One region of the Paenibacillus sp. WC2504 genome, then DNA from elsewhere that is predicted to be linked to it. Evidence: riboswitches for the same ligand, from Rfam matches in the RefSeq annotation. Region 1 holds a riboswitch; each other region holds the start of a gene.
The links. A riboswitch is a leader RNA that binds a small molecule or an ion and turns the genes downstream of it on or off. The one in region 1 is predicted to bind cyclic di-GMP.
Positions count from the first base shown of each region.

Region 2: it holds a riboswitch for cyclic di-GMP, as region 1 does, so the genes downstream of both, ACUN27_RS00410 (PilZ domain-containing protein) here and ACUN27_RS34790 (ATP-binding protein) in region 1, are expected to answer to the same signal.
Region 3: it holds a riboswitch for cyclic di-GMP, as region 1 does, so the genes downstream of both, ACUN27_RS30595 (hypothetical protein) here and ACUN27_RS34790 (ATP-binding protein) in region 1, are expected to answer to the same signal.
Region 4: it holds a riboswitch for cyclic di-GMP, as region 1 does, so the genes downstream of both, ACUN27_RS28290 (hypothetical protein) here and ACUN27_RS34790 (ATP-binding protein) in region 1, are expected to answer to the same signal.

Region 1 is NZ_JBQZFH010000001.1:7,586,588-7,594,025, forward strand. It holds gene ACUN27_RS34765 (hypothetical protein) at 1-242, opposite strand, end outside; gene ACUN27_RS34770 (hypothetical protein) at 257-1,000, opposite strand; gene ACUN27_RS34775 (hypothetical protein) at 1,018-1,419, opposite strand; gene ACUN27_RS34780 (hypothetical protein) at 1,450-1,851, opposite strand; gene ACUN27_RS34785 (hypothetical protein) at 1,867-2,220, opposite strand; gene ACUN27_RS34790 (ATP-binding protein) at 2,227-3,198, opposite strand; cyclic di-GMP riboswitch class I at 3,413-3,502, opposite strand; gene ACUN27_RS34795 (hypothetical protein) at 3,637-3,990, opposite strand; gene ACUN27_RS34800 (hypothetical protein) at 4,164-4,727, opposite strand; gene ACUN27_RS34805 (sigma-70 family RNA polymerase sigma factor) at 4,850-5,401, opposite strand; gene ACUN27_RS34810 (hypothetical protein) at 5,935-6,765, opposite strand.
Region 2 is NZ_JBQZFH010000001.1:86,962-94,399, reverse strand. It holds gene ACUN27_RS00430 (AraC family transcriptional regulator) at 1-1,365, shown strand, start outside; gene ACUN27_RS00425 (stalk domain-containing protein) at 1,885-2,751, shown strand; tRNA gene ACUN27_RS00420 (tRNA-Arg) at 2,802-2,875, opposite strand; gene tadA (tRNA adenosine(34) deaminase TadA) at 3,239-3,742, opposite strand; cyclic di-GMP riboswitch class I at 3,976-4,063, shown strand; gene ACUN27_RS00410 (PilZ domain-containing protein) at 4,157-4,891, shown strand; gene ychF (redox-regulated ATPase YchF) at 4,970-6,070, shown strand; gene prfA (peptide chain release factor 1) at 6,103-7,179, shown strand; gene prmC (peptide chain release factor N(5)-glutamine methyltransferase) at 7,194-7,438, shown strand, end outside.
Region 3 is NZ_JBQZFH010000001.1:6,764,642-6,772,079, forward strand. It holds gene ACUN27_RS30585 (hypothetical protein) at 1-310, opposite strand, end outside; gene ACUN27_RS30590 (copper amine oxidase N-terminal domain-containing protein) at 434-1,426, opposite strand; gene ACUN27_RS30595 (hypothetical protein) at 1,972-2,181, opposite strand; cyclic di-GMP riboswitch class I at 2,237-2,327, opposite strand; gene ACUN27_RS30600 (VanZ family protein) at 2,429-2,959, opposite strand; gene ACUN27_RS30605 (hypothetical protein) at 2,997-4,019, opposite strand; gene rfbA (glucose-1-phosphate thymidylyltransferase RfbA) at 4,082-4,975, opposite strand; gene cps2T (beta 1-4 rhamnosyltransferase Cps2T) at 4,991-6,205, opposite strand; gene ACUN27_RS30620 (glycosyltransferase) at 6,208-7,438, opposite strand, start outside.
Region 4 is NZ_JBQZFH010000001.1:6,270,887-6,278,324, reverse strand. It holds gene ACUN27_RS28305 (MFS transporter) at 1-501, shown strand, start outside; gene ACUN27_RS28300 (ABC transporter ATP-binding protein) at 523-1,314, shown strand; gene ACUN27_RS28295 (MDR family MFS transporter) at 1,532-2,758, shown strand; cyclic di-GMP riboswitch class I at 2,859-2,952, shown strand; gene ACUN27_RS28290 (hypothetical protein) at 3,056-3,355, shown strand; gene ACUN27_RS28285 (exopolyphosphatase) at 3,486-4,400, shown strand; gene gloA2 (SMU1112c/YaeR family gloxylase I-like metalloprotein) at 4,471-4,869, shown strand; gene ACUN27_RS28275 (stalk domain-containing protein) at 5,062-6,570, opposite strand; gene ACUN27_RS28270 (metallophosphoesterase) at 6,940-7,438, shown strand, end outside.

The DNA of each region.
Region 1 (7,438 bases):
TCAAATAAACTACCAGGCAAATATTCTATTTGGTTGTCCCCAATCAAGTTAAGCTTGGCTATTCTTAGTTCAATATCCCGCTTTAAAGAAGCTGCTGCTCGTAATAGCTCAACCTTTTCGAGAAAATTTAAATCCTTGAGCGTTGAGTCCGATATATAGCAGGAATATCGGGAAAATTGGTCCCTTAATACTGAATCTTGAGTACGTAACGCCAGAACGACCATACCTTCGTTTATCGACACGATTAATTCATCCCCTAACTTAAGAAAATTGCCTGTTGAACGGCTTGTTCCGGTAGTCCAACGATGAGACGGCCTCCAGCGTCTTGAATGCTTTGTACAATTTCCGTTCCCATTGTAGGATTGGCCATTAACGATTTTGCCGTATCTTCGCTTATCACAACATAGGATTGATCCGCAATACTTTTGCCTGCCGCTATCTGTTGTTGTAGCTCCCCGCTAAGCAGCTCCTGACGAAGATACGGGAGCCCTCCATTCTTCACTTCGAACGAGGCAGAATCCCCTTTAATGATGTCATAATTGTTGTCGAGAAATAGATGATTATCTGCCAAGTTTATTTCAACCTGCTTCAAATTAGCGTTCGATTCTGTGAGAACAAGGTCTACTTTATTCGAGGTTGTAGCCGCTTCCAATTGCACCGGTACTTGTGTCTTCACTTCGCCGTAAGGGGATAGTTGAGCTTCCATGACGCTTTCTCCCATCTGGCCTTTAATTTGCACGTTATTGAACAAAGCTCTTGCTGCCTCTGGATTTTGAATGGAGGTTTCTCTGAATTCAGCTAGCTTCTTGTATCGATCTTGATCTAGCAGTTGATTTAATGTATCGACTGTTTTTTCATTGAACTGAATTTCAGATACCCCTATGCCATCGGTCATCTTTCTGCTCAATTCAAAGGCATGTGATGCCCACTCCTGTATGGCTGTGGTTTCAGCCACCTTTTCAGCAGCAATTACAGCGGCCGTTGACGTCACCGGTTCCATTCCATCATTCTCCTTTTCTAGGCGGTAACGGGTGAAGCTTCTGCGGGCATTGCAATTTCAAAGATGAGTTCGCCTTTTGTTCGGAGCTCATCCAAAGATTGCGATGTAAGATAGCTTACGTTAAACTGTTCATTATTCGTTTTTCTGACCCATTCGTTTTGATCGTTCTGGAAGTAATACTCCGAATTCACTAGAATCTGCTTATCTTGCTCTGCCAAGGCAATCGTTAGACGCCCTGAAACATACCGGAGTCCACCTTTTCCCAACTCTTGCAAAATTATTTCGTCGCATGCTTCAGAGTAGCTATCTATTAAATCGTTTAATAGCATAGGTTTATTTCGCTTTCTCACAGCACTATATATAACTGTAGCTGCAACAGATATAATAATTCCACTGGCAATGATCCAACGGTCTTCCATTTCTCTATCCTTCCTTCCACAAATTAATTACTAGTGTTGTAATGGATTCGTTATTTCGAATGCCATCTCTTTCAGTTCTCTTAATTTAGCGATACTTCCGGGTGCCAGTATGCCAATATGCTGGTCGCTTGTATGCGTCTTAAGTACCCAGTCTTTATCTTCTTTTAGAAAATAGGCCTCAATAGCAACTCTAAAATAATCTGTTGAACCGATAATCTCGATTGTGAACTTACCGCTAACAAAGGAAAGCCCCTCATGCTTTATGCTTTGGGTGATAATTCGATCAATTTGCGTGCTATACCTCTCAACCATTCTATTCAACGACGGTTTATTAAGAGGAATTCTTCCTCTATCTGATTGCTCTTTTCGAATCATTTCCCATTCTAAGGAGAGCAAACGGTCAAACGTATCTCTATTGGAGTAATTCGCCATCCAGACACCCTCTTTTTACAAATACAATTTCAATTCTTTTTCCAAGTCACTCGTAATGTTAATCTCTTTATTCATTTGATGTGCTTTCGCACGAATTTCCGGCGGCACTTCTGATTCAGGCACTTTTCTCGTCTCCGTCGTTACATGCCATTGTCCTTTTTCATCCTTCTGGTAAGCCTTAGCCATCTGGATATAGGCTTCTTTTGTCCGCTTCATAAATGCTTCAAATCCTATGACAACGGCTTTTATAGCCATCTTTACTTTTTTCATCAGGCCCTGAAACCAATTCTTAATTTCGTCCCAAAATGATGCGATAACACCCACAGCCAAAACGGCAGCTGCTGCGATCAATAGCGTTGTAAGAATCATAACAATCTAACCTCCAGTAATAGTGCTGCCTAACTGCGATTTTACAAACTCCTCGCTAACAGGCTTGCTTTCAAAGTGAATGACTTCAGGGCCTTTATTGGCTGCAAGACTCTTTTTAATGTCCTCGAGCGCCGCCCTAAAATGTCGGTGACTCACCTGATGTTCATTTAACCTCGCGGCTGCAAAGGCAGCCATAAGGATAGCATTAGATATATCACTCCCTGACACTTGATCGTATTCTGACGCCAGCTCGGAGACGTTAACATCCGTAGGCATTTTAGCTGGAATCAAACTTCTCAGGATCCGTACACGACAGTCAAGGTCAGGTAGTTCAAATTGTATGTGAGCCACAATCCTTCTCATAAATGCAGGATCATAATTGGTTATATTATTGGTTGCAAATAAAATAACACCCTGATAGTCGTTTAACAATGTCAGCATAACGGAACGTGTCTGATTAACACTTGTGTCGGTTGCATTGTTCATATTGGTGACTCGCCTACTTAAAATCGCATCCGCTTCATCGAAAAATAGGATGCTTTCAGTCTCTGTTGCGATACGGAATGCCTCCGTTAAATTCTTAGGCGTGTCTCCCACATACTTTGATTCAATATCCGCGTAATTAATTATCATTAACTTTTTGTTCATCTCATGTGCAATAGCGTGGGCTACCATTGTTTTACCAGTTCCTGGTGGACCGTATAGATTAATCCCTACTTTGCGAGAATGATTGTGAGTTTCGGATAACCCCCATTCGTTGAACACTTTTTCACTCATTGTCCTAATTGCGAGAGCATTCTTGATAGAATTTAATGTCTTTTCCGGCAAGATCACTTCGTCAAGACGATATTTGGGGATTTGTGGTGTGAACGAAGGATGGATCAAGGTTACATTCTCTTGTTTTTGAGCCGTTGCCTCCGGCTGCCTAGAAGAAAGGGGCATACCTGCGGAAGTTGGAGATATCGGAATAAGAGCCAAAGTTATCATTTTCCTTTCAAATAGATTAGCGAATCTTACTAAGAATACGGGAATCCATAGAGAATGATAGAAAACTACATTATTCTCTATACATTAAGATCAGCATTAACTTAATAACCATAAATCATTATTTCTAGATAACTTTGGGTAATTTGGGCAATAAAAAAACCATCGCATCCAGATAAGTGATGAGTTTGCCGCCCGGCACACCACTTTAGACAACCTAGCCGCCATAGATTTATTCACCATCCTTAGGCCCAAAGCTTTGCGTCCTTATTTTTCAATAAGTTTGCTATTATCTAGTAGCAAAAGTCATAATCTTATTGAGTTAGTATAGGCCTAAAGCAACACTCAGTCAACTTAATATTACAAAATTTGATGTATCTCTTTATGAGAAATAGGCCTTAAATACTACTCAGTAAGAGGACTACAATTTCCTCATAAATACAATTTCAACTCTCTTCCCAACTCCCTGTTAATATCCGTCTTTTCGTACATCAGTTGTACCTTTTCGAGAATTTCAGTTGGCACCTCTGATTCAGGAACGGTTCTGCTTGCCTCTGCTAAATGCCATTGGCCTCTTTCATTCTGACCATAGACTTTCATCATTTGTATATATGATTCTTTTGTCTGCATGATAAATGCTTGAATTCCTATAAACACTGCCTTTAAAAGGGTCTCCAATTTTCTAGTAATACTTTTAAGCCAAGTTTTGATTTCATCCCAAAATATAACTGTGGCTAAAGCAACTGAGACAGCAGAAATTAAAATTAGTAATGTTGTTAAGATCATGTTCATAAACCTCCTATTTTGATTTTGACTGAAGACGCACATTTTCAATCACCTATGGTTGCCCTCTTCCTTTCACTATACTTATTAGAAAACCCAATCAAATCTCCCCAGAAATTAAATATTATTATAAAAATAAAACAGATCCAATTAATGGATCTGCTCTATTTATACCCTTACAATGCCTTAAACTCATACAAAAATTTCTTTTTTCGTCTTTCGGTACTTTCTATATTACTCTCAATAATTTCAGCAAATAATAATTCAATAGTTTCCTCTTCTTTCAAGTCCCTTTCTCTTTCCCTAAGTCCAAAGAGTGGAGTATTCTGTGTTCGATTCATAATATAACAATAATCTAAAGATTGGTTTTCAATAATTTCCATTATATTGAGTTTATCAAAATTACATAGATCCCTAATTCTTTTATGAATATTAATATCTATTTCCCATGGCAGTATTTCATCATCTAGAATTTGAATTAATTGATTTGTATTAAGAAGTAACTGATCTGCAAATTGTGTAATTGTAATATTTTTTTCGGATATATAGGCACTTAAATACTCACCAAAACTAATTACTTTACGGTCAAGACACCAACCTTTACCTTCATTATTACTCTGTTCAAGAGTTTTAATTGTTCTATTGTTTTTATAGTATTTAATGTCTTGTATATATTCATTTCCAATCAAGGGTCTATCAAACAAAATCTCTTTATACATTTCTATTTTCTTGTTTATCATCATAGATCACCTAGTATCTTAGATTAATTACACATAATAAGTTCTGTCATATGCTATATATAATTATGCTGAGGGAAGGCTCTGGTTAGAGAGCCCTTCCGCATTTATTATTTCCAATGTTATTAATAAGCCGAATAATGTCTATTATGTATTTTTTCTAATTTCTTTTTTGCCTTTTCCAACCGGTTACTAACCCTTTCTTTAGTTATACCTAAACTTAGAGCAGTCTCTTCCGTTGAAAAACCATCTACATATCGAAGCTTACATACTTGATATTGCTGAGTAGTAAGTTGCTGAAACATTTGATAAAGCTCAGTTATTGTCTCTTCTAGAATTATTACTTCCTCCGGGTCACCATTGGGGGCCGCCAGCTTTTCTGAAAACTGGTGTATTTCAAGTTCCTTATGCCGTTTACGCCTCATGTACTGTTTTGCTTCATTTAAAACCATGTGATCAATAATGCCATTAACATACGTTTTAAAAGTACTCCTATTCGGGTCGAAGCGTTGTACAGCAAAGTAAAGTTCACCTATTAGTTCATGCACGATGCGGTCAAGTAAATGAGGATTAACAATGTCAGAAAACTTATGAAAATTAAATCTCCGAAAAGCCTCAAACCGGCAATGCAAACAAAACTCATTCCACAACGTAGATTCGGGATCACGTCCTTCCATAACTGCCTTATAAATGGGATAAAATCTCTGGCTCATAGGATATCACCAACTTAAACAGATTTGCTATCAATTAACCTATTACTATCTCTATGAAAATCTCCCCTCCCTTTGAAAAAAAGATAGGATCATTTTTAATTGTACCATTTACCATTATGTGGAGGAAGTCCGATATGGAAAATTTTATAAACCGCAACGGCTGCCTGACTGACAGTTGCTCCTTCTATTAATTTAGAGATCAGCCACTGTAACAAATAATTAATTACAGCTTATGTCGTCAATTCGAACCATACATATTTGCATTTTGTATGATACAAATTCCCCAATAGCGAAGAAAGAGGTGCCTCGGCACCTTCTCCGCTATTCTTCCCAGTCGGGATGGTCTTTCATTATATATGATCCTGGATTGGTCATAATTTTGTTCTAAGTAGTAAATTGACTTTACTCATGAATCCAATGGACTTTTCGAGGTAACTTTTACTTATTAATTGAATATATTTACTATATTTTTAAGAAATATGTTTAAATCTGGTGACTCATCTTAGCTGACGATTAATTGCTTGTTTAAGTAACTTATTGTATTCAATTTTAAGTTCATATATTTCTTCGAGAGTTTTAACAGAAGTAAATTGGTCCACGATTTGTCTCAGAGGTTGTAAATCCTCTTCAGTTAAGTTACTTTTAAGCTTTTCTAATGACTTATTAGATTCTAATCCCTTTTTATGATAGTTGGGATAACTTGTCTTGGTAATCCTCTCGCGTATCTTCTCACCAATTTTTGATGCATGTTTTAATAAATCAATAATTTCATCTTTTAAACTGTCGTATTTCTGCTTTAGTTTAACTAGTTCTTCGTCTTCATAAATTATTCTGTTGATATCAGCTTTATACGGTACCCAATTCCCTTTCTGTATTTCTTCATCACTCCATTCTATATATTTATCTATTTTCTTTATTACATTTTCAATATTAACCTTTTTTTCATCTCTAATATAGGCAGCTCTTTTTTCTCCAGTTCTTAACCATAATGCGTAAGGAATGTTTCCTCTCCCTGTATTACAGGGTAAGCAAGATGGTACTGCATTAGAGATTGAAGTTATAAATTCAGTTTCTTTAGAACCCAATGTCATTGAATTCAAATGATCCCAACAAGTCATCTCTTCACCACAGTAAACACATTTTGGATCCTCGTCTTTGTTAAAACCTAATGCTTCGATTGCTTTAATCTTTTCCTCACTGTTTGGTATTATATAAGGTTTCATCCCTATACTAGCATTCCTATTAATAGAACTAACTAGACTGCTCAGTTTATTTGAAGCTGGAAATTTCATAGAAACCCATGTTTTCTTCCCTCTTTTTTCATCCAATTATATCCAGCCCTTCGCGAGGTTATTTAAGGAAAATTACTTAATTAATGACTTATGAAAGTTGAATAAAACTCTAGAAACGTTTTAAACAGACAGTCACTGCTTACTTAATAGTGATTACACCTGATCCCCATATTTCCATATTTCCATTTTTTCATCTATCATTTTAATAATATTTCAGAGAAACTGCGCAGGCGAATCAGATTAGTTTCTGGAGCGAAAGGGCGCACTGAAACAAGGGAGACTCCCCTCTTGTTAAAATATGGTCACATAATTAGAACTCTATAGTTACCTTCGAGGCTTACCCTCCAATGTCTCACAGCTAAGCAACCATAGAACACGCCCGATTGAAAAGAGCCTTCTGCCACCTTACTCCAATACTTCTCTAAGATTGACTTGGTGTCTGACTGCTGATCGAAGAGGTATGTGACGCCCCCAGCGGCCTGAACAACCAAAATATATCCTTCCTTGGCGTAATAAAGGCCTTCGTCCTCCTGAAAAACAAACGTAAGCAGCATAATTCCGTCATGTTAACAGATCACATGTTGTTGAAAGTAGTTACTTATCAAATAGACCGATCTCTGCGTCTGGTTACCTCCGAGACCGATGTAGTCTATCGTCGAAGCATGAAGATCACGGCCACGCAACAGGATAGTTTTTGGCCGCAAACACC
Region 2 (7,438 bases), 7.5 Mb from region 1:
GTGGCTTCCAAGCGAATTTATCAGCCGATTGTGCGGCTCGTGAATGTGATTAAGGATTATAAGCCCACACAGGAGAGCCAAGGGGATGACCTTGCCTTTATTGAACAGGAGTGGCGGCATTTAAGTCAGGAGAGCAGGGTGCTGGAATCCAAGCTGGATAAGGCCTATCCCGCACTAAGGTCGGCGTTCCTCCTGCAGTTGGTGCAAGGACACTTTTACTCCCTAAGCGAGACGGAGCTAAGAGGGCGTATGGAGAGTTTCGACTGGCAGACGGAGTCCCAGTGGTTCGTTCTGCTGTTGGTGAAGATTAGCGGATTTGCCAAAGAAGATGGCCGATTCCTGGAAAATGAGGAACAACTGGCGACCTTTGCGGCAGCGAATATCGCGCAAGAGATCGTAAATACGCAAACTCAAAATGCGGAGATTATGAACTTCCAGGATATGACCGTAGGTATTCTGCTCTCCTACCCCATGGATCGGACGAAACAGCAGGCCAAGGATGAGCTGTATTTGTTAGCGAATGATTTGGGACAAACCATCAGCTCCCTTCTTAAAATGCAAACCACGGTCTGCATGGGCCGTTTAACTGCTAACGTGCAGGACCTGCCACAGCTTTTAGTATTTTTGCGCAGCTCCATCCGCTATCGGGATTTGAAAGTGGACCATCAAGTGCTTGACTTGGAAGAGATGCTGCCGAGCACCAATGACGATGTGCATTATCCGTTTGCCTTGGAAAAAGAGCTGATGCAAGCCCTTCGTATGGGGCAAAGCGAGCAATCATTGAGCTTGATCGAGAGCTTCGTTCATGAGCTTGTACGCCAGTCGAGCAAAGAGAAGATCCTCCAGGAAGGAGCTATGCAGGTTCTGGGCAGTATGCTGCATACTATGCTGGAGTCTGGGTTCAATCCCCATCATTTCTTCGAGGGTTACAACTTGTACGAACAGTTGAACCAGCTTCGGGAGCCTGAGCAGATGGTCCGCTTTTTCCAAACGAAAGTGATCTCGCCTTATATTGAAGGGCTGAATGAATACCAGGACATCCATATGAAGCGCCTGGTGGAGCGTGTTACGGATCGGATTCAGGAGCGTTTTATGAACAGCGACATCTCCCTAGAGGAATGTGCGGACGCTTTTAATACAACGACCTATGCGCTAAGTAAAGCATTCAAGCAAATCAATGGCGTGAATTTCATCGACTATTTGATCACCCTGCGTATGGATAAAGCGAAGAAACTGCTCGTCGAGTCTGATTTAAAGGTGAACGAGATTGCGGAGCAAATTGGGTATCAGCCATCGTATTTTATCCGTCTTTTTCGGAAATATGAGAATATGACGCCGGGACAGTATCGGGACCGGATGAAATAAGGGAGGCCTGCCGCTTTTGAAGCGGCGGGTCTCTTTTTTGTGCTGAGATACCGCCCCGCCCTACGTTGTACTTGATACAGTACTGAAGGCGGTTTTACCTCGGAATCGTCATCTTCATTGCATGAAGTAAACTCATTTTGACCTGAATGGTGAATATACCGCTCCTCCCTCTCCAAAACGTTGCACAAAATACAACGAAACTGCGAATTGAGGCCGGACCTCCGTCATTTTGTTGCACTAAGTACACCGTAGAGCATGCTCTTACCTGAGTACTACTGCTCGATGCCCCTTCCTGGCAAATTTGGGGATAACCCTCCCTCTTTTTCGCTGTTAATAACGTTCGAAAAACCTCTTACTTGTGCTGATGTTGATAACGCTGATTTTTTTCTCAGCGGGCAGGAGGTCTATTAACATGTGGATAGGTAGAATAAATTGAATTTTTGCAGGAATTTTCTAGAAATATCAGAAATGTTACAGGTGGCAATTAACAAGCTAATTTGGGTGGGGGAGAAAGTTTTTATGAAAAAAAAGAAACTGATTGTGTCTGTGTTAGCGTTTTTCTGTTTGGCTGGTGTCGTTCATGCAGCGGGCCTTCATGGTGACTACAAGGGGGCTCCAATCGTGAAGGTTTTATTCGGGGGGAAGGAGCTTCAAGCTGAGGATGTGCCTGCTACTATACAAGATGGCAGAACTGTTGTGCCGTTGTACCTATTGAAACAAACCGGGGCATCGGTGACGTGGGATGCTGAGAAGTACACAGTTGATTTTGCATTTCCTCAAGTAAAGGAAGATAACGCAATGAAAGATTTTGCAGCTACTATTCCGTCATTAAATGAGAAAGCTAAAGAATTTCAGGGGAAAAATGTCCAGCTTATCTATAATGAGTATGGCTTATATTTAAAAGTAGATTTAGAAATATCAAATGATACTAGTGCAGATAACGATCATATCATTGCACTCTCCGGTTTTTTGGTTAATTCACCCGTAGATTCAATGATAGTAAGCATTATTTATAATAACTTGGTTACAAACTTTGTTACAGTCAAACGATCAAATGCTGAGGAGTTTAGTAAGAGCAGTAAGGACAACCTATCAGAATACCATTTTATGAAGACTTGGAACTCTCAGCGTGTAGATAATACAACGGATGTATCTGTTCCCAATAAACCTCAACCAACGCCTACACCGCTGCCTGTGTCAAAATCGCCAGTTGCAGGTCCAGCCTGTCAGAGGATTATCGCCCTTTACACAGAGCAGATAAACAATGAAGTAAATCAGTACAACGCAAATCTTGGCAATCATTCTGGTGATATTACTGGCTATGCAGATAAATTAAAAGAAAATATGAAAAAAGCTTTAAAGGAAAACAACTGTCCGGAGGATTGAAAAAAACGCCAGCCAACGGCTTATACCGTTAACTGGCGTTTTGTTGTATACGCGCCCGAGATGATTCGAACATCCGGCCTACAGTTTAGGAAACTGTTGCTCTATCCTGCTGAGCTACGGGCGCATGGCAAAGATTATGATAGCACGAAGCCTTATATGGCGCAACCTTTGAGTGGCAAGATTTAACTACTAGTTGAATTTAGCTAAATGCATCGTGCGTTGGGGAACTACAGGGCACTATTTGAGCCAAAACGAAGACTTCCAGGGTTCAGACGGAACTACAGGACTCTATTTAGCCTAATTAGCCAAGATTTCGGCTAGAAGTGCTAAAATAGCGGATCACAGTTCCCTCTCCTCGCTGAAGTGCTTAATATCCGGCGAATAGGGGATCATAGTACCCTTTCGCATATCAATGCGAGGCGTCCACTTACGAAGGAAGCTAACGCTCGCACCCAGCGCGCCAATGCCTAACGTCGAACGCGAACGGCTATTCCTTCCCGCGCAGCTTGCGGAAAAACTGCGTCAGCATCGTCGCGCACTCCTCTTGCAGCACGCCGCTGACCACATCGACCCGGTGGTTGAACCGGTCCTCCTGCAGCAAGTTCATCAACGTTCCCGCGCAGCCGGCCTTGGGATCGGTTGTGCCGTAGATCACCTGTGGAACGCGTGCCTGAACAATCGCTCCTGCACACATCGGGCAAGGCTCCAGCGTGACGTAGAGCTTGCAGTCGAGCAAGCGCCACGCTTGCAAATGCTCACTGGCTTGCTTAATAGCGATCATTTCAGCGTGAGCAAGCGGATCCAGCGTCGTTTCACGAAGATTGTAGCCGCGGCCGATAATTTCCCCTTGATGTACAACAACGGCACCAATCGGCACCTCACGAATGGCTTCGGCTTTACGTGCTTCCTCTATGGCCGCTTTCATCCATGGGATATGTTCACTATATTCATCCACAGGGGGACACCTCACTAAAAATAATCTTATCCACATGTGAACAAAGGATCGAACAAATATTCGTTGTTAACAACCTGTGGATAACAATGTGTATAACTCAAAAAGTTGTGGATATTTATTTCTTTTAACATTCATACAACAAATACCAGATGTATGCAAGAGAATTAGTTGATAATAGGGAAATCCATCCGTATAATGAAAGATAACTTAGGTCTTTTAGACCATATAACACGATATTGTACGACAAAGCATGACAATTCATTTGCAAGGTTCGATAATGGCAAACTTGCCGAAAGGTAAGGACGCAAAGCCGAGGGTCTACGGTTCCTATGGAACTACGACAGCCTGGTTACCGAAAATCGATGCTTTTTTAGGTTGAGGTAATAGGCTGTTCCCGGCGCAGGGGCAGTCTATTTTTTTATTGGAACGCGGGGAGGGTTGATCGACAAAGTGGTTAGCAAACAAAAATCTGCTAAGTTTTATGGCAGCAAGGAAGGGTACGACGCTGATGTAATGATTGACAGCAAGGCGATGCTGAGCAAGGAAGATTTCGTAGCCACTGGCGTGTTGACCTATGCACTAGGTGACATCATTGAAGTGGAGCTTCCGGAATATCATGTTTTTGCGCTGGGAGATAAGTGTAAAATGACGGTGTATACGAAATCCGGGCTGTTTGTTATGGATACCGTGGTTGTGGCCAAGGACCAGGGATCGTTGATTGTTCTGAATCCTCCTGAAAATCGCAGGAAGTTCACGGAAAAGCGGGAGTTCCCTCGCGTTGATGTGAAGAATGAAGGGCTGCTTTTCGCGCTCCAAGACAGAAACAAGAAACTCAAACATCATTTTGAAACACCGATCCGATTCTCTATCAAAAATCTATCTGTTAATGGTTTAGGATTTACGATCAGTGAAAATGCTATGCTAGAAAAAGTCATTCAAAAGAATTCCCAATTGGAAGTGGAGTTAATTTTGGGCTTTTTGGTGCCATGTACAATGGAAATTGTTCGGCAAGAAAAAACGAATGACGGCTACTATTACGGTGCTAGTTTTGTTAGCATCCCAGAAGAGAAAACGAACGCGCTGCGCGGATTTATTTTAAAAAATCAGATTGAAACGTACTACATTCAGAAGCAGGAAAATGAAACAAAAAAAGCACTGGAAAAAAAGTCTGCGGCTAATCAGTAGCCTACAGGCTTTTTTTTGCGTTCCAAGTACTATATAATAAGAAGGATGATTTTCGAAAATTAAGGAGTTGTAACTACGATGGCTTTGAAAGCAGGTATCGTCGGTCTACCGAACGTAGGAAAATCGACATTGTTTAATGCAATTACACAGGCGGGGGCAGAATCTGCAAACTATCCGTTCTGTACGATAGATCCGAATGTTGGGGTAGTTGAAGTACCGGACGAGAGATTGCACAAGCTGGTAGAGATGATTGTCCCTAAGAGCATTGTTCCGACAGCCTTCGAATTCGTTGATATTGCGGGTTTAGTGAAGGGCGCGAGCAAAGGCGAAGGGCTTGGAAATAAATTTTTGGCACACATTCGTGAAGTGGATGCCATTGTGCATGTTGTCCGTTGTTTTGAGGATGATAATATTACGCACGTCTCCGGTAAAGTAGATCCAATTGGCGATATCGAGACGATTAATCTCGAATTGATTTTGGCTGACATTGAGTCCGTTGAGAAAAAGATCGAGCGCTCCCGCAAAAACCTGAAAGGCGGCGACAAGAAAGTTGTTGCTGAGGTTGAGTGTTTGGAACGCATCAAGGAAGCTCTTTATAACGATCTGCCAGCGCGTAGCATTGATTTGAGCGATGATGAGAAGCTGCTCGTTCGCGACCTTCACTTGTTGACAATGAAGCCGGTTCTTTATGCGGCCAACGTGAGTGAAGACGAAGTATCAACTGCGGATGAGAATCCATTCGTCAAAATCGTTCAAGAATACGCGGCGAAAGAAAACAACGAAGTTGTTTCGATCAGCGCGAAGGTGGAATCCGAGATTGCTGAGCTCGAAGATGAAGAAAAAGCAATGTTCCTCGAAGAGTTGGGACTTCAAGAGTCCGGCTTGAATAGATTGATTAAAGCAGCTTATCGCAAACTTGGCTTGTATACGTATTTTACAGCTGGGGTGCAGGAAGTAAGAGCTTGGACGATCCGCAAAGGAACGAAAGCTCCTCAAGCGGCTGGTGTGATTCATACCGATTTCGAGCGTGGATTTATTCGTGCCGAGGTTGTATCTTATACGGATTTGGTAACAGCTGGCTCCATGAATGGTGCGAAAGAAAAAGGGCAAGTACGCCTGGAAGGTAAAGAGTACGTGGTGAATGACGGCGACGTTATGCATTTCCGATTTAATGTTTAATGAATAAAAAATAAAGAAAGGAGTGATCCGTTATGTTGGATCGACTTCAGTCCATTGTGGACCGCTATGATAAATTAAGTGAGCTACTGTGTGACCCGGATGTGACGAGTGACACCAAGAAGCTTAGAGAGTATTCGAAGGAACAATCTGATCTTCAGGAAGCCTACGATGCTTATAATGAATATAAGAGCGTAAGCGAGCAGCTGGCAGACGCGAAAGCGATGCAGAACGAGAAGCTGGATGATGAAATGCGTGAAATGGTGAAAATGGAGATCGAAGAGCTTAGCGAGCAATCGGCTAATCTGGAAGAACAACTCAGAATCCTTATGATGCCAAAAGATCCGAATGATGACAAAAACGTCATCGTTGAAATCCGTGGAGCGGCAGGCGGCGATGAGGCAGCGCTGTTCGCGGGCGATCTTTACCGTATGTATACCCGCTATGCAGACGCGCAAGGATGGAGAACGGAAATTCTCGATGCTTCCGTGAACGATTTGGGCGGATTCAAAGAGATTATTTTCATGATCACAGGAAAAGGCGCTTTTAGTAAGCTGAAGTTTGAGAGCGGGGCGCACCGTGTACAGCGTATTCCAGTAACAGAATCAGGCGGACGTATTCATACTTCCACTTCGACAGTTGTTGTCATGCCTGAAGCGGAAGAAGTTGAGATCGTTATTAATGACGCCGATATTCGCGTAGATACATTCTGTTCGAGCGGAGCGGGCGGTCAGTCCGTTAATACGACGAAATCAGCGGTTCGCGTGACGCACGTGCCTACGGGCATTGTGGCAACATGTCAGGACGGCAAATCGCAAAACTCCAATAAGGAGCAAGCGCTTCGCGTATTGCGTGCACGGATTTCCGATAAGATACGTGAGGAAGAGGAAGCGAAATATTCAGGCGAGCGTAAAAGCAAAGTCGGTACAGGTGACCGTTCGGAGCGAATTCGCACGTATAACTTCCCTCAAAGCCGGATTACGGATCACCGGATTGGTTTGACGCTTCACCGACTAGATACAGTGCTTAACGGTGACATGGGAGAAATCGTGTCGGCGCTAACCATTGCCGCGCAGTCGGATGCTTTGGATAATGGGGAGCAGGCAATGTGATGCCGACTGCCTCGATGACGATTAGAGAAGCCTATGTAGAGGCTTCTTCTTTTTTAGGGAAGCTGGGCGTAGCGGAGGCGGCTTCCTGTGTGGAGCTTTTGCTGCAGCATCTTCTGGGCTGCAGCCGGACTGAGCTGCTGTTCCGTTTCCAGGAACAGTTTCCTGCCGAGCTGGAGGGCGCTTGGCGCCAGCTAGTAGAGAGGAAGGCCGCAGGTGAGCCGGTACAGTATGTAATCGGCGAGCAGGATTTCTACGGCCT
Region 3 (7,438 bases), 820 kb from region 1:
ACGGATATGGGTACGGATATGGATATGGGTAGTAAGAATCAGCCGCACTGTATACAAGTGGAGCTACTAGCCACGGAAGTGCATTAAAGCCACCGCCAGGGAAGAAACCGCCATGAAAGCCATGGCCGAATCCAGGTCCGAAGCCCGGTCCATGGCCAATGCCGTGCCCGATGCCGCCGATACCTCCAATACCGCCGACATGTCCTGGGCCACCGATTCCACCATGTCCGATGCCTCCGCCATGTAAACCGCCACCAACTGGCGGACGAAATTCAAGTTCTTCCTGATTCGTCATTAAAGGATCACTCACATTCTTGTGTAGTTGAAATGCCTAATACACTGTATGTGTAAATGCCTAGTTGGTGATTAGTTTACTGAAATTGGGCGAAAATAAAACCGGACACATCCATATGGATGAGCCCGGTTTAGAGGATTAATTGCTGATAATTTCATTTTTAGCGTCTTCTTTGATTTGATTATACTGTTCTTTGTAAGTATTGATGATGCTTGTATCATACCCATTGTCCGTTAGCTTCGTGTCTAAATCATTCATGAGCCGATTAAACGTTGCATCGGTTTCAGCAATTTTATTCAATGCCTCTGCAATTAAATTCTTATCTTGCGTGTTTTTATATTGATTATATAAAGATGTCAGTTCTTCTTTACTTTTTGCTTGAAGCTGTCTGAGCTGAGCTTCCGTCTCGGATTTGAGTGCATCCAAAGATGGTTTTGTTATATTTCCACCTCCGCTGCCGCCAGTCCCACCACCACCAATCGCGCCTCCACCTCCAGCTGCTGGAGCTTGAGGATCCGGTTTAGGAGTTTCAGGAACCTTAATCTCAGGATCTTTAACATCAGGAGTAGTCACAGCTGAAACCGTGTAAGTTTCTGGATCCCAACTAATCGTTTTGCCAACAGACTCAGAGAAAAAACGCATAGGCACATATAGACTACCGTCGACGATGTAACCAGGTAAATCATCAGAAGGGCTCTTCGCGACACCATCGAAAATAAAGGCAACCTTCTCTTTGTACACATTTAACTTGCTAGAGACTAACTTGGATTTATCTATCTTCTCATTGCTTTTTGAATAAACCTGTGTGTTGAGCTTGTACTCTTTAATGTTAACTTTGTCTGCTTCTTTAGGTTCGGAAATCGTTACTGTGTATGTATCTGCATCCCATTTCACTGCTTTATCCAAAGAATAAGAAATGAACCTGATCGGGACATAAGTACTACCTTCATAGATAAAACCCATTTGACCTTCCGGCGGCGCGTACTCCTTACCGTCGAACTTGAAATGCATAGGGATTTGATAGACATCCACGTCTACGGGGGTCTGTGAGGCAGATGCTCCAGTACTTATTCCCAATAATAGAGCTAATGATAATCCTGCTGCTGTTGTGTAATGTTTTTTCACTTTCATATAATAGACACCTCGTATAGTTATTTGGTTGTAGTGACTTACCCAACTTTTATTTCAGCATTTGAAGACTTGGAATAGGCGGCAATATTCAGCAATCAGCAACAATAGTAACAATAGACCATATTACCCATTTAAAAACATAACTGCTAAACCGTTTTCCCCTCCCTGCCTATCAAATTAAAAGACTCCATGTTATAAATACACTTTTTTAAAAAAACACTTGTTAATTTAACAGGGAAATAACAACAATGTTGAGAATAAGAAATTAACTATTTACAAAGTCCAAGTACTATAACTCTCTTTAAATTTGTAATGTCTAAACAGCTGTATTAATCCTAAACAAAGAGGTGCTGCATTTTGATTAATGACATGGATGAAAACAAAAATAATCGTATTTTTATGTTTAAAGGTTGTTTATGGGGATTGCTTATTATGATCCCATTTTGGAGTGTAGTTATCTATTTCATAATAAAGTACTTGTAAGTGCTAGTATCTTAGTGCCTTAAATAAAAAAAGCACCCAAAAAGGTGCTCTAATCTTTCTTTTTATGTTAAACAAACCTGTCCAATAACTTCATTTCCTTTTTCAAAGCGCTGGGCATCGTCATTCAAGAAAGTGGATACTGCGTTTTGAGAAATCTCATTCGTAAACATAGTCTCAGCCATCTCGTCTGCTCGTTTTGCAACAGTACATATACTAAAATAAAAAATACACCCCACAATCCAAAAAATAGTCAATATGATTAGCCAAATCATACTCTTCTCTACCTCCTAATAGTTTGTTCCACATAAGAATCAGACGGAGGCCGTATTCGGCAGCTGGCTGACATACTGATTATTTTCTCAGCTTAGTCCCTCTAGCTTTGCGTCACTGACTTTCATCAATTTTGCCATTGTCTTACGATTTATGTGATTGTCGTTTATAGGATTATTTTAGCAAACGATACAGATGCGACATCTGCCATCCGAACCATTATTCGGATCAACACTTAGGTATAACGAACTATATTTCGCTATTTTTCGCCTTTCGTACCGTTTGACATATATGTGACACAGACAAATACAGCAGGATACCAAATATAGCACCCACTGCGTCTAAAACGACATCTGCCGGTTTAGAGCTTCGATCCTTAATAAAACTTTGGTGGAATTCATCCGATACTGCGTATACCGTGCATAATAACACAGAAATGAGAAAGTTCCTGCCAAAACCGCATCGCAAAAATACATGGAGTAAGCGGGCAATTAGCCCTCCGAGTACTCCATATATGAATAGATGAGCAAATTTACGTACTAAAAATTCCACGAAACTGCTTGCACTACTCGTTTTTAGACTTATTGTCTCAGCACCATAATTAATACTAGTACCCAAAAAATGTTCGTTTATCGTTTTTTCAGATATTTTCTTTTTAATCCACGGTTTAAGATCCTGCATTTGATGAGTCTGAGAAGAGAGTCCATAAATCAAGCCAAGCAATATTAAAATTGGGAGCACATACAATAGAAACTTAAGAATGTTTGATTTCTTTATCATGATGTATCACCCACAGGTTCCGTATAAACTCTCTAACCTATTTACTTGATAAAGCTTTTTCAATTTGACCAATTGCACTGCCTTGCGCCGCTTGCTTCATAGAATAATAGGATTGCTTCCAGTCATCAATCTCTCCAGAGCTTACTCCTGCTTTCGCTGCATCCGAAAGTATCCCATTAAAGTTAGTATCACACTTCGACTCCGCATCCACAAACTTTTGCATAAACATGCTTTGCAGCTCTTTAAGCCCAAGATCTTTCTTTCCTTTCTTTGCACTCACTATACCGGAGACAAGATTGTTGATATTGCCTTGGCAGCTGGTTTTTAATGAATCTAGCTTGGCAGTGTAGACCGCGATAAGTGATGGGTCAGATTTTTGGTCAGATGGTGTAGAAGACGGCTGGACTTGACTTGGCAGCTGTTCTTCATCTGCATGTTCAACATTCTCTTGTTTATTGTTCTGCTCTTGAACTTGCTGGCTATCCAGTGACTTTTCCTTATTTTTTAACTCAGCGAGAATTTTCTTGCGTTCTTCTGTGTCATACACGCCAATTAACTCAATTGGATAACTAGGGTCAAGGATTTTTAACTCCTTACCGTAGGGCATAGTAATTGCTCGCAGTGACTCTATTTCTTCCGTTGAAAGTTTAGAAAGAAGTAAGTCGCGAATTTTTTGTTTCTCATTATTGGAAAGCTTATCACTGGCCTGACCAGTCAAGTAGTATACTTCTTTCAAACTAAGACCTGACTTTAGTAAGATAGCCGCTGCATCCAAAGCATCTTGAGATTGAATTGGTTTGGTAGCAAATTCATTCGCTTTGTCAACAGGGGATGAAATGAAAGAAGGAAGAGTTGTGGAATTTGTTTTGCTACTATCTTCTCCCCCCTCTCGCTTTTCTTCAACGACATCTTTACTAACAGTTGCGTGCCGCTTCAACACATCTTCCACTTGGATAGAATGAATTTTGTAATATATATATCCTATTGCCACAAACAATATGATAGATACCGAACTAACTATCCATATAGTCCATCGAATCCAAGGTTTTAAATTTCTCACAATAGGTACATCCTCATTTCTTGCAGTTCTAACATAGTATCAATTTTCACTTTATTTTCACATCAGACATACACAGGCTTCCTTTTCAGCGCCTGGTTGGCTATTTTCAGTAAATACTTACCATATTCATTTTTCATCATAGGTTCCGCCAAATTTAAAAGCTGCTCCCGTGATATATATCCTCTGTTAAAAGCAATCTCCTCAAGACAAGCTATTTTTAGACTTTGTCTCTTCTCTATGGTCTCAATAAACTGTGAAGCTTTTAGTAGGGATTCATGTGTGCCAGAGTCCAGCCAGGAATACCCTCTGCCAAGAATCTCAACATTTAACAGTTCTAGATGTAAATACTCTTTATTAATATCGGTAATTTCAAGTTCACCACGATCGGAAGGTCTGATTCTTTTGGCAATCTCAACAACCTTATTATCATAGAAGTAAAGTCCAGTGACTGCATAATTCGAGCGAGGTATATTTGGCTTCTCCTCAATTGATATAGCCTTTCCTCTTTCATCAAAATCAACGACACCGAATCGCTCTGGATCATTCACATAATAACCGAACACTGTCGCTCCACTGCTCCGCTCAGCCACCTTTTGAAGCATTTCTGTGAGGCCATGGCCATAGAACAGATTATCTCCTAAGATTAATGCTACAGAATCATCACCAATAAATTCTTCGGCAATAATAAAAGCTTGTGCAATCCCATCCGGAGAAAGTTGAACTGAGTAGGAAAGAGAAATACCGATATCCTTACCATCCCCCAATAATTGTTTGAATCTAGGCGTGTCCTCTGGAGTAGATATGATGAGAATGTCTTTGATTCCAGCTAACATCAAAACAGATAATGGGTAATAAATCATAGGCTTATCATATATAGGAAGCAACTGCTTCGATATCGTTTTAGTTAGTGGATATAATCTTGTTCCGCTTCCACCTGCTAAAATAATCCCTTTCAATATTGAACAGCTCCTTTACTGCTTAATGAGTTTTGCACTTTCTTTTATCACAGACGATTTTCTCATCTGAACTTCAGTTGTTAGGAAGAGTTGTTCATATTCATTTACTATTTTTGACCAGGAATATTCTTGTTCGATCCGTTGTTTTGCCTTATATGATAAACTAGCAATTACATCGGGAGAAAAGCGATCAACCCGGTTAACTATAGACGCAAGTGAGTCTTCTTGTTTATTAAAATAAACAGCCCCATCCAAAGCCACTTCTTTATTAAAATTAACATCTAGTAGCAAATTTAACTTGGTTGAGGCTAACGCTTCCAGTAAAGAAGGGTTCGTCCCTCCTACTTCGTGGCCATGCAAATAACCATACGCCAGCACCCGAATCTTTTTCAATAACTCTTGATCGTAAACAGTTCCAACAAATTTTATTCTACGATCCGTGCTAAATTGCGTGCGTTCCGATAAACCTTGGAAAAACTGATTCTGCTCCACATTTGTAATAATGACTAAGTCTTTTCTTGTATTCGATCTCATAAATTCACGAATCATTAATTCGTAATTATTTTCTGGTACAAATCTTCCTACTATTAAATAGTACTCGTTGATTCTAATACCATGCTGCGCAGTCCAAGCTTGTAATTTCTCGGAATCATCCAATAGATTTGAGTCTTCGATATCTGCACCATAAGCGATAAAAGCTGTAGTAGGGTTGTATGACTTATATTCTGACTGTATGTAGCTCTTAATACCTTTGGAATCACAGATCAATAGATCCGCATGTTTAACCATCAAGCTTTCTGACACTTTCCAATACTTTTTGATAGCGGCATTCCATTTACTTCGTTTCCATTCGTGACCATCAGGATTTACGCAAACAGTAACCCCCATTTTCTCCAATTGCCTTTTATAGAAATAAAAAAAAGGCCCTATCCGGCAGGCCAATATATATACTGTGCAATTTATTAATTTGTTTTGGCGAATATAGTCTATGCATCTGCGTATGCTCAAAACATCATACAGTACTGCTGTAGCCGCGCCAATTTTCTTGGTCTTCACATTAAAGCATCGCGCACTATTATGCTCAAATTCTTCGTTGTTATCTGCCAAACAGGATACGTGATAACGAATATTGCCATTTTGCTGCCGCACGGTAAGTTGTTCTACGAATGTTTCGAAACCGCCGTATTTGGCCGGTATTCCTTTTGAGCCTATTATGAATATGTTTTTCATGTCTATACTCCTGTTTTATAAAATTCAATCATCCGATTCGTATGTTGTTCCATTGAAAACACAAATTCACTCTGCAAAATATTTTTATTAATTTTTTCCAAGATCTCTCTATCCTTAATGATGGCTGCGATCTGTTCACGTAATTCGCTTTCTTCAGCCTTAAACACAATACCTGTTTCTCCATGAGTAATAACATCTTGTAGCCCAACATGTTCAGAAATCATTATTGGCACTCCGTGTGCTAATGCTTCTAGACCGATAAACCCGAATGTTTCTTTCCAAATGCTTGGTATAATTAGAAGGTCCGTATGTTTAAAGATACTTGAGAGTTGGTCATACCTATATCTGTCATGAAACGTATAATGATTGGGATCATTATCTACATCAGCTTTAGCTAAATCTCCATAAACATGCAGGTGCCAATTACCGCCTTTTAATTCGTTTAAAGCGTTTTGCACAAAATAAAAGCCCTTATATCGATCTACCGGTCCAAGGTAGGCGATTTGTAACGGCTTGTTTTTGTCATATTGTCGTAAAACTCTAGAATCATGAATATCACTATGTGTTATTGGAATTACTTGCCCTCGAACGTTTAAATACTTTTCAAACTCACTCTTCGCAGTTCTGCTATTAAAATGGAATAAATCAATTAAAGAAAACATTTCAATATAATATTTTCTTAAGTCTATATATTTATTTGCATGAATATTTTTCATCTCAGCATGAACTGCAACTGATTTATTTACACTAAGAACGAGGTTATTTTTACTTTTTTCACGTTGACGAATTTTCCTAACAATAGATGAATCTTTTAAAAATCGATATAACTCCGATTGCATGACAAAAATTTTAAACATACTGTAGCCATTTACATTGCAAGTAGCGCATTTCACACCAGAATTGTAGTCATAACAAATGTTACCGAGATGATCCATCAAATTAACTTTAGGACATATCCCGAAATAATCGTGAGTAGTGTATATGATCTGTATATTAAATTCTTTAGCAACTTCGATGAACTCTTTGTGAACCCCTTGAAAAGTATGAATGTGTATGGAGTCAGGTTTTACCTCATTGAAAAAAGTTTTGTAGGTACGCTTATTTACTGTCCTAATATATCTGCTCGGTTCTTTTATTCCACCCAGAAGAGGTACTGGCAATGGATTAATTATTTCATATACACCTATGTTCTTATAACTATTATTTTCAGTAATTCGAACCCCACCAACACCA
Region 4 (7,438 bases), 1.3 Mb from region 1:
TTAATTGAACACAATCAACTTTCCGTTGAAAAAGCGCAGCTATTCATATTCACTTTGCTTGCTGCTGGAGCAGTCGGTACGTTCATGGGCGGTCCGCTGGCGGATCGTTTCGGAAGACGGAACATGATCTGGTTTTCCATTCTGGGAACGGCTCCGTTTTCACTGCTTTTACCATATGCCAATTTATTTTGGGCGGGCGTGTTGTGTGCATGCATTGGATTCATTTTGCTATCCGGCTTCTCCGTCATTGTCGTTTATGCGCAGGAACTACTGCCCGGCAAAGTCGGGACGGTATCCGGCTTATTCTTTGGTTTGGCTTTCGGACTTGGCGGAATTGGTTCAGCCGTGCTGGGTACACTTGCGGATGCAACCAGCATCTCGTTTGTTATTAAACTCTGCGCGTTCTTGCCGCTAATCGGGTTATTGGCTGCGTTCCTGCCTTCGGATAAAAAATTGAATATGACACAAATTGAACTACCGCAAAATGTAGTGAAAGCTTAATTAATCACGGGGTGAAACCGAATGCCATCAATTATTGAAATGAATAACGTCTCCTGGTATAGAGAGAATAAAACGATTCTGAACCAAGTGGATTGGCAGGTGTCCAAAAATGATCACTGGGCCGTACTGGGCTTGAACGGTTCAGGCAAAACGACCATATTGAATATGATCAATGGTTATATCTGGCCGAGCCAAGGGCAAATGGCTGTACTTGGCCATCCGTTTGGAACGGTAGATTTAAGAGATTTGCGTAAAATGATTGGCTGGGTAAGTTCCTCCCTCCAGGAGAAGTTGTATGCCTCCGATAAAACGCAGCATGTCGTAATAAGCGGTAAACATGCTTCAATCGGGCTGTATGAGAAACCGAGTGCGGAAGATTTCGAGCAGGCCAAAGAACATATGCAGCGGCTGAATTGTATGCATTTATACGACCGGACTTATCAATCGTGCTCTCAGGGTGAAAAGCAAAAACTATTAATTGCACGCGCGTTGATGGCCTCCCCTAAGCTGCTGATTCTGGATGAAGCAACGAACGGATTAGACTTCCTTTCTCGGGAAGCATTGCTGTCCAGCATCCAAGAACTAGCCAAGGAACCGGATGCTCCCACCTTAATATTCGTAACTCACCATATTGAAGAAATTCTACCTGTTTTTAATCAAACCTTATTGATTCGTCGTGGTGAGGTATTCGCAAAAGGGCTGTCGCGCCATGTATTGACAAGTGAAGGTTTGTCCTCTTTCTTTGAGACGGAGGTTGAAGTGAAATGGCAGCGAGAACGCCCATGGCTTTCGATTCCTGCCAGTGATCAGTGATGCGTGAACGTTCTAAGGGCACTTTCGATATAGAAGTGCTTAATTCTAGGCCACAAAACATGATTAAAACGGGCTTCCCATGCGGCTTTGGGGAGTCCTTTTTTTATTCGACAAAAACATATAATTAAGGACACGAACTACCGTTTTTCGTGTATAATGAGTTCTTGATCTCATTTCTTAACCTTTGGTAAATTATCAGCGAGAGGAGTTCTGACAGATGAATCGATTACGTGGTTTTCTTGGTTCGTATCATCCGATTGTACATACGTTAATTTTGGGAACGGTCATGGCCAGAGCGGCGTCTTCCATGAGTCTGCCTTTTCTGGCGATTTACTTAGCTAAACATACGTCGATGAGCGCAGTAATGATTGGGGTCGTAATTGGAATGGGAGCCTTGGCAGGAACAGTCGGAGGTTTTATCGGCGGTAATTTATCGGACCGATTCGGCCGACGCATTATCATGCTCGCTGCACTTTTTGGATGGGCGGTTGTGTTTGTAGGTTTTAGTATCGTGAAACTACCGGTTTTGTTCATGATGCTGAACATGCTGAACGGCTTGTGCCGCTCCTTCTACGAACCGGTCTCGCAAGCCTTGATGGCGGATTTGACCGAGCCGGCCAAGCGACTCAGTGTGTTTTCAATGAGATACATGGCCATCAATGTTGGTGTTGCTATAGGACCTTTATTGGGTGCTTTTTTTGCAACAATGGACGGAGCACTGCCGTTTCTACTCACTGGAATCGTATATTTTATCTATGCGGTTACCCTCTACGTTCTCCTTATCGTTTTTGGTATTAAGCAAATAGAAGGGGAGAAGAAACAACCTGTTACGTTTGTCTCTGCATTGCGGGTTATTCAACGTGATGTCACGTTTCGCTATTTTATTCTTGGCGGAATTATAGGGGCTATTGGCTACTCGCAAGTCATGGTGACACTATCGCAATATTTGGAGCAGAACTTCACTGAAGGTGTTAAACTGTTTGCTGTCCTCATGAGTGTCAATGCCATTGTGGTAATTGCGATGCAAATACCGCTTACACGGATTTCTGATAAGTACTCGCCACTTGTAGCGATTATTTTAGGAAATTTGATGTTTGCGTTAGGCGATATCGGTTTTGCATTCTCGCATTCGTTAGTACCCATGATTATTTCCATGGCGATTTTTACACTAGGAGAAATATTGAATTACCCCGCGGCCAACATGCTGATTGATAAGCTGGCACCGGAACATATGCGCGGTACTTATTTTGGTGCACAAACGTTAACCAACGTAGGTCATTTTATGGGACCTTGGGTTGGCGGCTTTCTGCTCGTAGCGTATGGGGGCACTGCACTTTATCTGGTCATCGCCTTTGTAACCCTTGCGGGATCTCTCTTTTATTGGAAAGGTGCCAATAATCTACAAGCACTGCCCAAAAATAGGTCGAAAAAAGAAGTTTTTTGATAAATAATGCAAAATTAGTTCTTGCGAACTATACGATTTCAAAAGAACTTCCCTTATTCTTGAGAGTGTAGTTATTTCTTGTAAAAGACTTCACAACACATCTCGACAATGGCAAAACTGACGAAAGTCAGTGACGCAAAGCTACAGGGGCTACCTTGTTCATGAATCGGACTCGTTGCCAGCCAGCTGCCGAACGATTGGGTATTCAACTTAGATCCCCTCCGATCGGTACACTATGGTGGGGTTTTTCTCTGTCATAACTTTCATAAACTATGGATAAAAGGAGGACCAAGCAGCATGCAGTCTGATTTACATGAAGAGCAAAAAGTAACATCACTTTGCGGCAATCATGTTGCCCGTTTGGTGCCATCCTCGGATGGACCAAAGCTATTGATTAATTTAGAAGAGTACGCGCTTAATGAATCTTGCTGGGATGTTGAAATGTTTCAGGGGAGAAGCAACAGCATTTTGATTTTCTATTGGAAAGGTGAAGTTAAGCTTTCTGTGAAAATGCCTCCGATGCCGCAAATTGAAGCATTTATGACTAGACTCTACCAAATTTTAACTTCCAAATTAAGAACGGTTCAGCCCATATAGGCGAACTGTTTTTTTTTATCCCAAAAGCTCTAATGACAAAATGATTGTCACAAATCGACAGGTACTGATATAATGATACACATATTCATACATAGTTCTTAAGTACTAACTTCGTAGGGGGATTTGCGCTATGCGATTAATTACGCGTTCGGATTTTGACGGTTTAGTATGCGCAATGCTTTTCAAAAAGCTAAACATGGTCGATGAAATGAAATTCGTTCATCCCAAAGATATGCAGGATGGTCTGATCGAGGTTACCGAGAACGATATTTTGGCGAATGTGCCTTATGTTGCAGGTTGCGGATTATGGTTTGACCATCATTCCAGTGAACTTGAGCGGATGGGTGAGAAAGTAGCTTTCAAAGGGGAAACCCGTATTGCACCAAGCGCAGCACGCGTCGTATATGATTATTATGGTGGGCAAGAAACCTTTGGTGATATTGATGATATTATGCAAGGCGTAGATAAAGCGGATGCTGCACAATTCAGTAAAGAAGATATTTTGAATCCAACGGGTTGGGATTTATTATCGTTCATCATGGATGCCCGTACGGGTTTAGGACGCTACCGGGACTATCGAATTAGCAATTATCAACTAATGGAAGAGCTTGTGGATCACTGTGCAGTGATGACGGTCGATCAAATTATGGAGCTTCCGGACGTTAAGGAGCGGGTTGAACGGTATTATGAATTGGATGCTCTATACCGTGAAATGCTTGCAAAGCATACATATACAGAAGGAAATGTGATCATTACGGATCTTCGTGATGTGGAAACCATCTATCCTGGTAACCGTTTCATGGTTTACGCGCTTTATCCAGAGCAGAATGTATCCATTTGGATCGTGGACGGACGTAACAAACAAAATTGTGTATTTGCTTGTGGACACAGCATTGTGAACCGCACCTCTCAAACGAACATCGGGACTTTGATGCTCCAAAATGGTGGAGGCGGTCACCACGCAGCAGGTACGTGTCAGGTAGAATATGCGCAAGCAGAGAATATTTTGAAGAAAATTGTTGAAACGATGAGAGCAGACGGATAAAATAAGAATCGAGCCGCAGGATGGGTAATTCCCGGAATGCGGTTTATTTATGGAGTCGGGAGGCATGTTAGTGAAAATCGATCGCATTCATCATGTGGCCATTATTAGCTCGAATTACGAAAAGTCGAAGCATTTCTATGTTGATTTACTAGGAATGACGATCGTAAATGAGTTGTACCGGGCAGAACGTGATTCCTACAAGCTGGATTTGCGCATAGGAGAAACAGAGCAGCAGATTGAGTTGTTTTCGTTCCCTAATCCACCCTTAAGAGTGGATAGACCGGAAGCGCGAGGACTTCGACACTTGGCATTTGTAGTTGGAAATATGGACGAAAGCGTCAAGGAACTAGAGAGCAAGGGAATTGCGGTTGAACCGGTACGAATTGATCCCATAACAGGTGATCGGTATACGTTTTTTGCAGACCCAGATGGACTCCCGTTAGAGTTGGTGGAACATGCCGAACGATGATTTATCAAAAAATGAGCAAAAAACAAAATTAGGATTTGCAATAGGATGCCTATGGAGTATTCTGCTGTCTATTCCGCTTTGGGCCATAATCATATGGCTATCGATGAAAAAATAAATCCCTCAAACGCTCGACTGAACAGGGTCGGATTAGCGGTTGGGGGATTTTTTTTGTTGGCTATTGGTGGTATAAAACTAGTAAACGTTGATGCGTCGTATAATTCCGTTTAGGCTGTCATAAATCACGATGTTACCACGATGATCGATAGTAAAAAGGAAACTGCCCTTGAAGCTTAAAGCGCCAGGACCATTAACTTGATCGGTAATGGATTTACCATCAATGATTTTATCATTTTCGGCGGGCTGCTCATAGGTTTGTGTTTTCGGATCATATAAACCCTTGTTATAGGTCAAAAGAGCAACATTAGTGTACTCATCCATTTTACCAGCAACATCAACTTGATAAACCTTAGTAGTATCTGAAATGTAGAAATATCCATTCCTCGATGAGGCTCCTGTTATTTGATCCAAATTAACACTCGCTACCTCAGTAATAGTGCCGTCCAAGTTAACCTTGCTGATTTTTTTATTCGTTTTATCAAGGAGATACATTTTCCCGTCTGTGTTTAAAGAAACGTAACTTGCCTTCTTATCAGGTAGGAGTCCAATTACTTTACTCTCGTTCGGTACCTGAAAGTCGAATACTTTCCCCAAAAATACATTGCTGTAGTAAAAGTGATCTTGATCTAAAAACGAGATAAAATTGTTTTCTTCATTCATGGAACTTTCTAAATTAAAAGTTACCATTTTAACTTCTGGGAGTATCTCATAAATAATCACAGCTTCTTCGACAAAGGGTCTCGCAGCATGTGCCATCAAATACAATTTGTCAGTTAAACTATCGTAATACAGTTTTTTAGGTGTGATATTTTGATATGATACACGTTGCACAGCACCTTTTGAATCTTTATACTGCACGTCAAATTTACTATCTATAAAGGTTGTGTGCTGTATATTTTTTCCATCGTCATTATTTTGATTATAGGATAAAATCCCGTAAGGGTAGGATTGGCTTTTGACGTCATAATCTATCATATATACATTGCTGCTCGAGTCTGAAATAATATCGTATATTTTTACATTACTTCTTTCTGTAATTGGTCGTTCTATCGATAAATTATCTACAGTTGGCTTGTCTCGTTTTTCATTTACAGGTGCAGGTTGAATGAGATTATTAGTGATTGTAATCATTTGCGTTGTACCATCGAACGAAACAGTCTGATCCATATTTTCAGCAATAAAGCGGAGAGGGACCATAGTCGTATCATTGAGTATTGTAGCAGGCTGCTCCAATGAAGTAGAAGCACCGTTAATCACGGCATCTTTACTGTCGATTGCGAGAGATATCTTGGTTTTGGCTGTAGTCAGTGTAATGATCCGTGCAGCGTCATCCCATTGGACAGTAACTCCCAGAGTCTCAGCAATAAAACGAAGCGGCACCATGGTCACGCTGTTCATTAAAATAGGCGGGACTGGCAGTGTTTGAGTTTGACCATTAACGGTAACAATTTGCTCATTCAGTTTAAGCTTTAGCTCATGCTGATACTTAGTAGCTGATGAGTCTTGTGCAAAAGCAGGTTGAATAGATAGAAAAATACAGCTGATGCTTAGTGTTAGAAGCTTTGCGATTTTTTGATGAAACACGGTTATCTTCCTCGTTTTCAATGATTTAAAAGCGGAGATTCCACTTTATGAATAATGTATATTCAACATATTGTTACATTTTCCTCTTTCCATTAACAGCCTTGGACATGAAAAACTGAGGGGGATAAACGAACTGTATGGTTAGTTCGTCTAATAGAAGAGATCGAAAGTAGATGAAGGTAGTAAAATCAGACAACAAAATTGAACTCTTATACTCATGTGGCATTAATGTAATAACTTTATAATAAAATTTAGCATATAAAACTTAACGATCCCTGTTGTATGAGGTCCCAATTTTGGTGAGGAGGATGCGCTTGGAAGGATATTTAATGTACTGCCTCTACCTAGTTTTAGTTCTATTTATTTGCTATTTCATCTACGCAATGGCTAAAAATTGAGCGGATAAGTTATCCTCTTAATCTAAATTTGAGAATCCTGCAAATAAGTGACATGCATGTTGAAAGATTAAGAATTAGTCCCTCCAGAATAGCCGCTATCATTAATGATGAAAAACCGGATTATATATTTATTACGGGTGATTTTACCAAATACCGAAAAATGCTTCCTAGACTAGAAGAGTACCTAAGAGCAATGGCGATTTGTAACGTGCCCATTTATTGCGTTCTTGGAAACCATGATTATCAACAGAAAAATGTCAAAGATCTTATCAAGCTTTTAAGAAAGTACGGGCTTCATTTGTTAAGGAATGAGTCGATTCATCTAGAACGATTTGAACTAATTGGTATTGATGATTTCGATTCTGGTAAAAGTGACATTGAGGCTGCTCTTCGAACTGTCGATGATCGCAGAGCGAAACTCATTATTACCCACGATCCTAATGTAGTCCTCCATTTAAAAAAAAGCTATG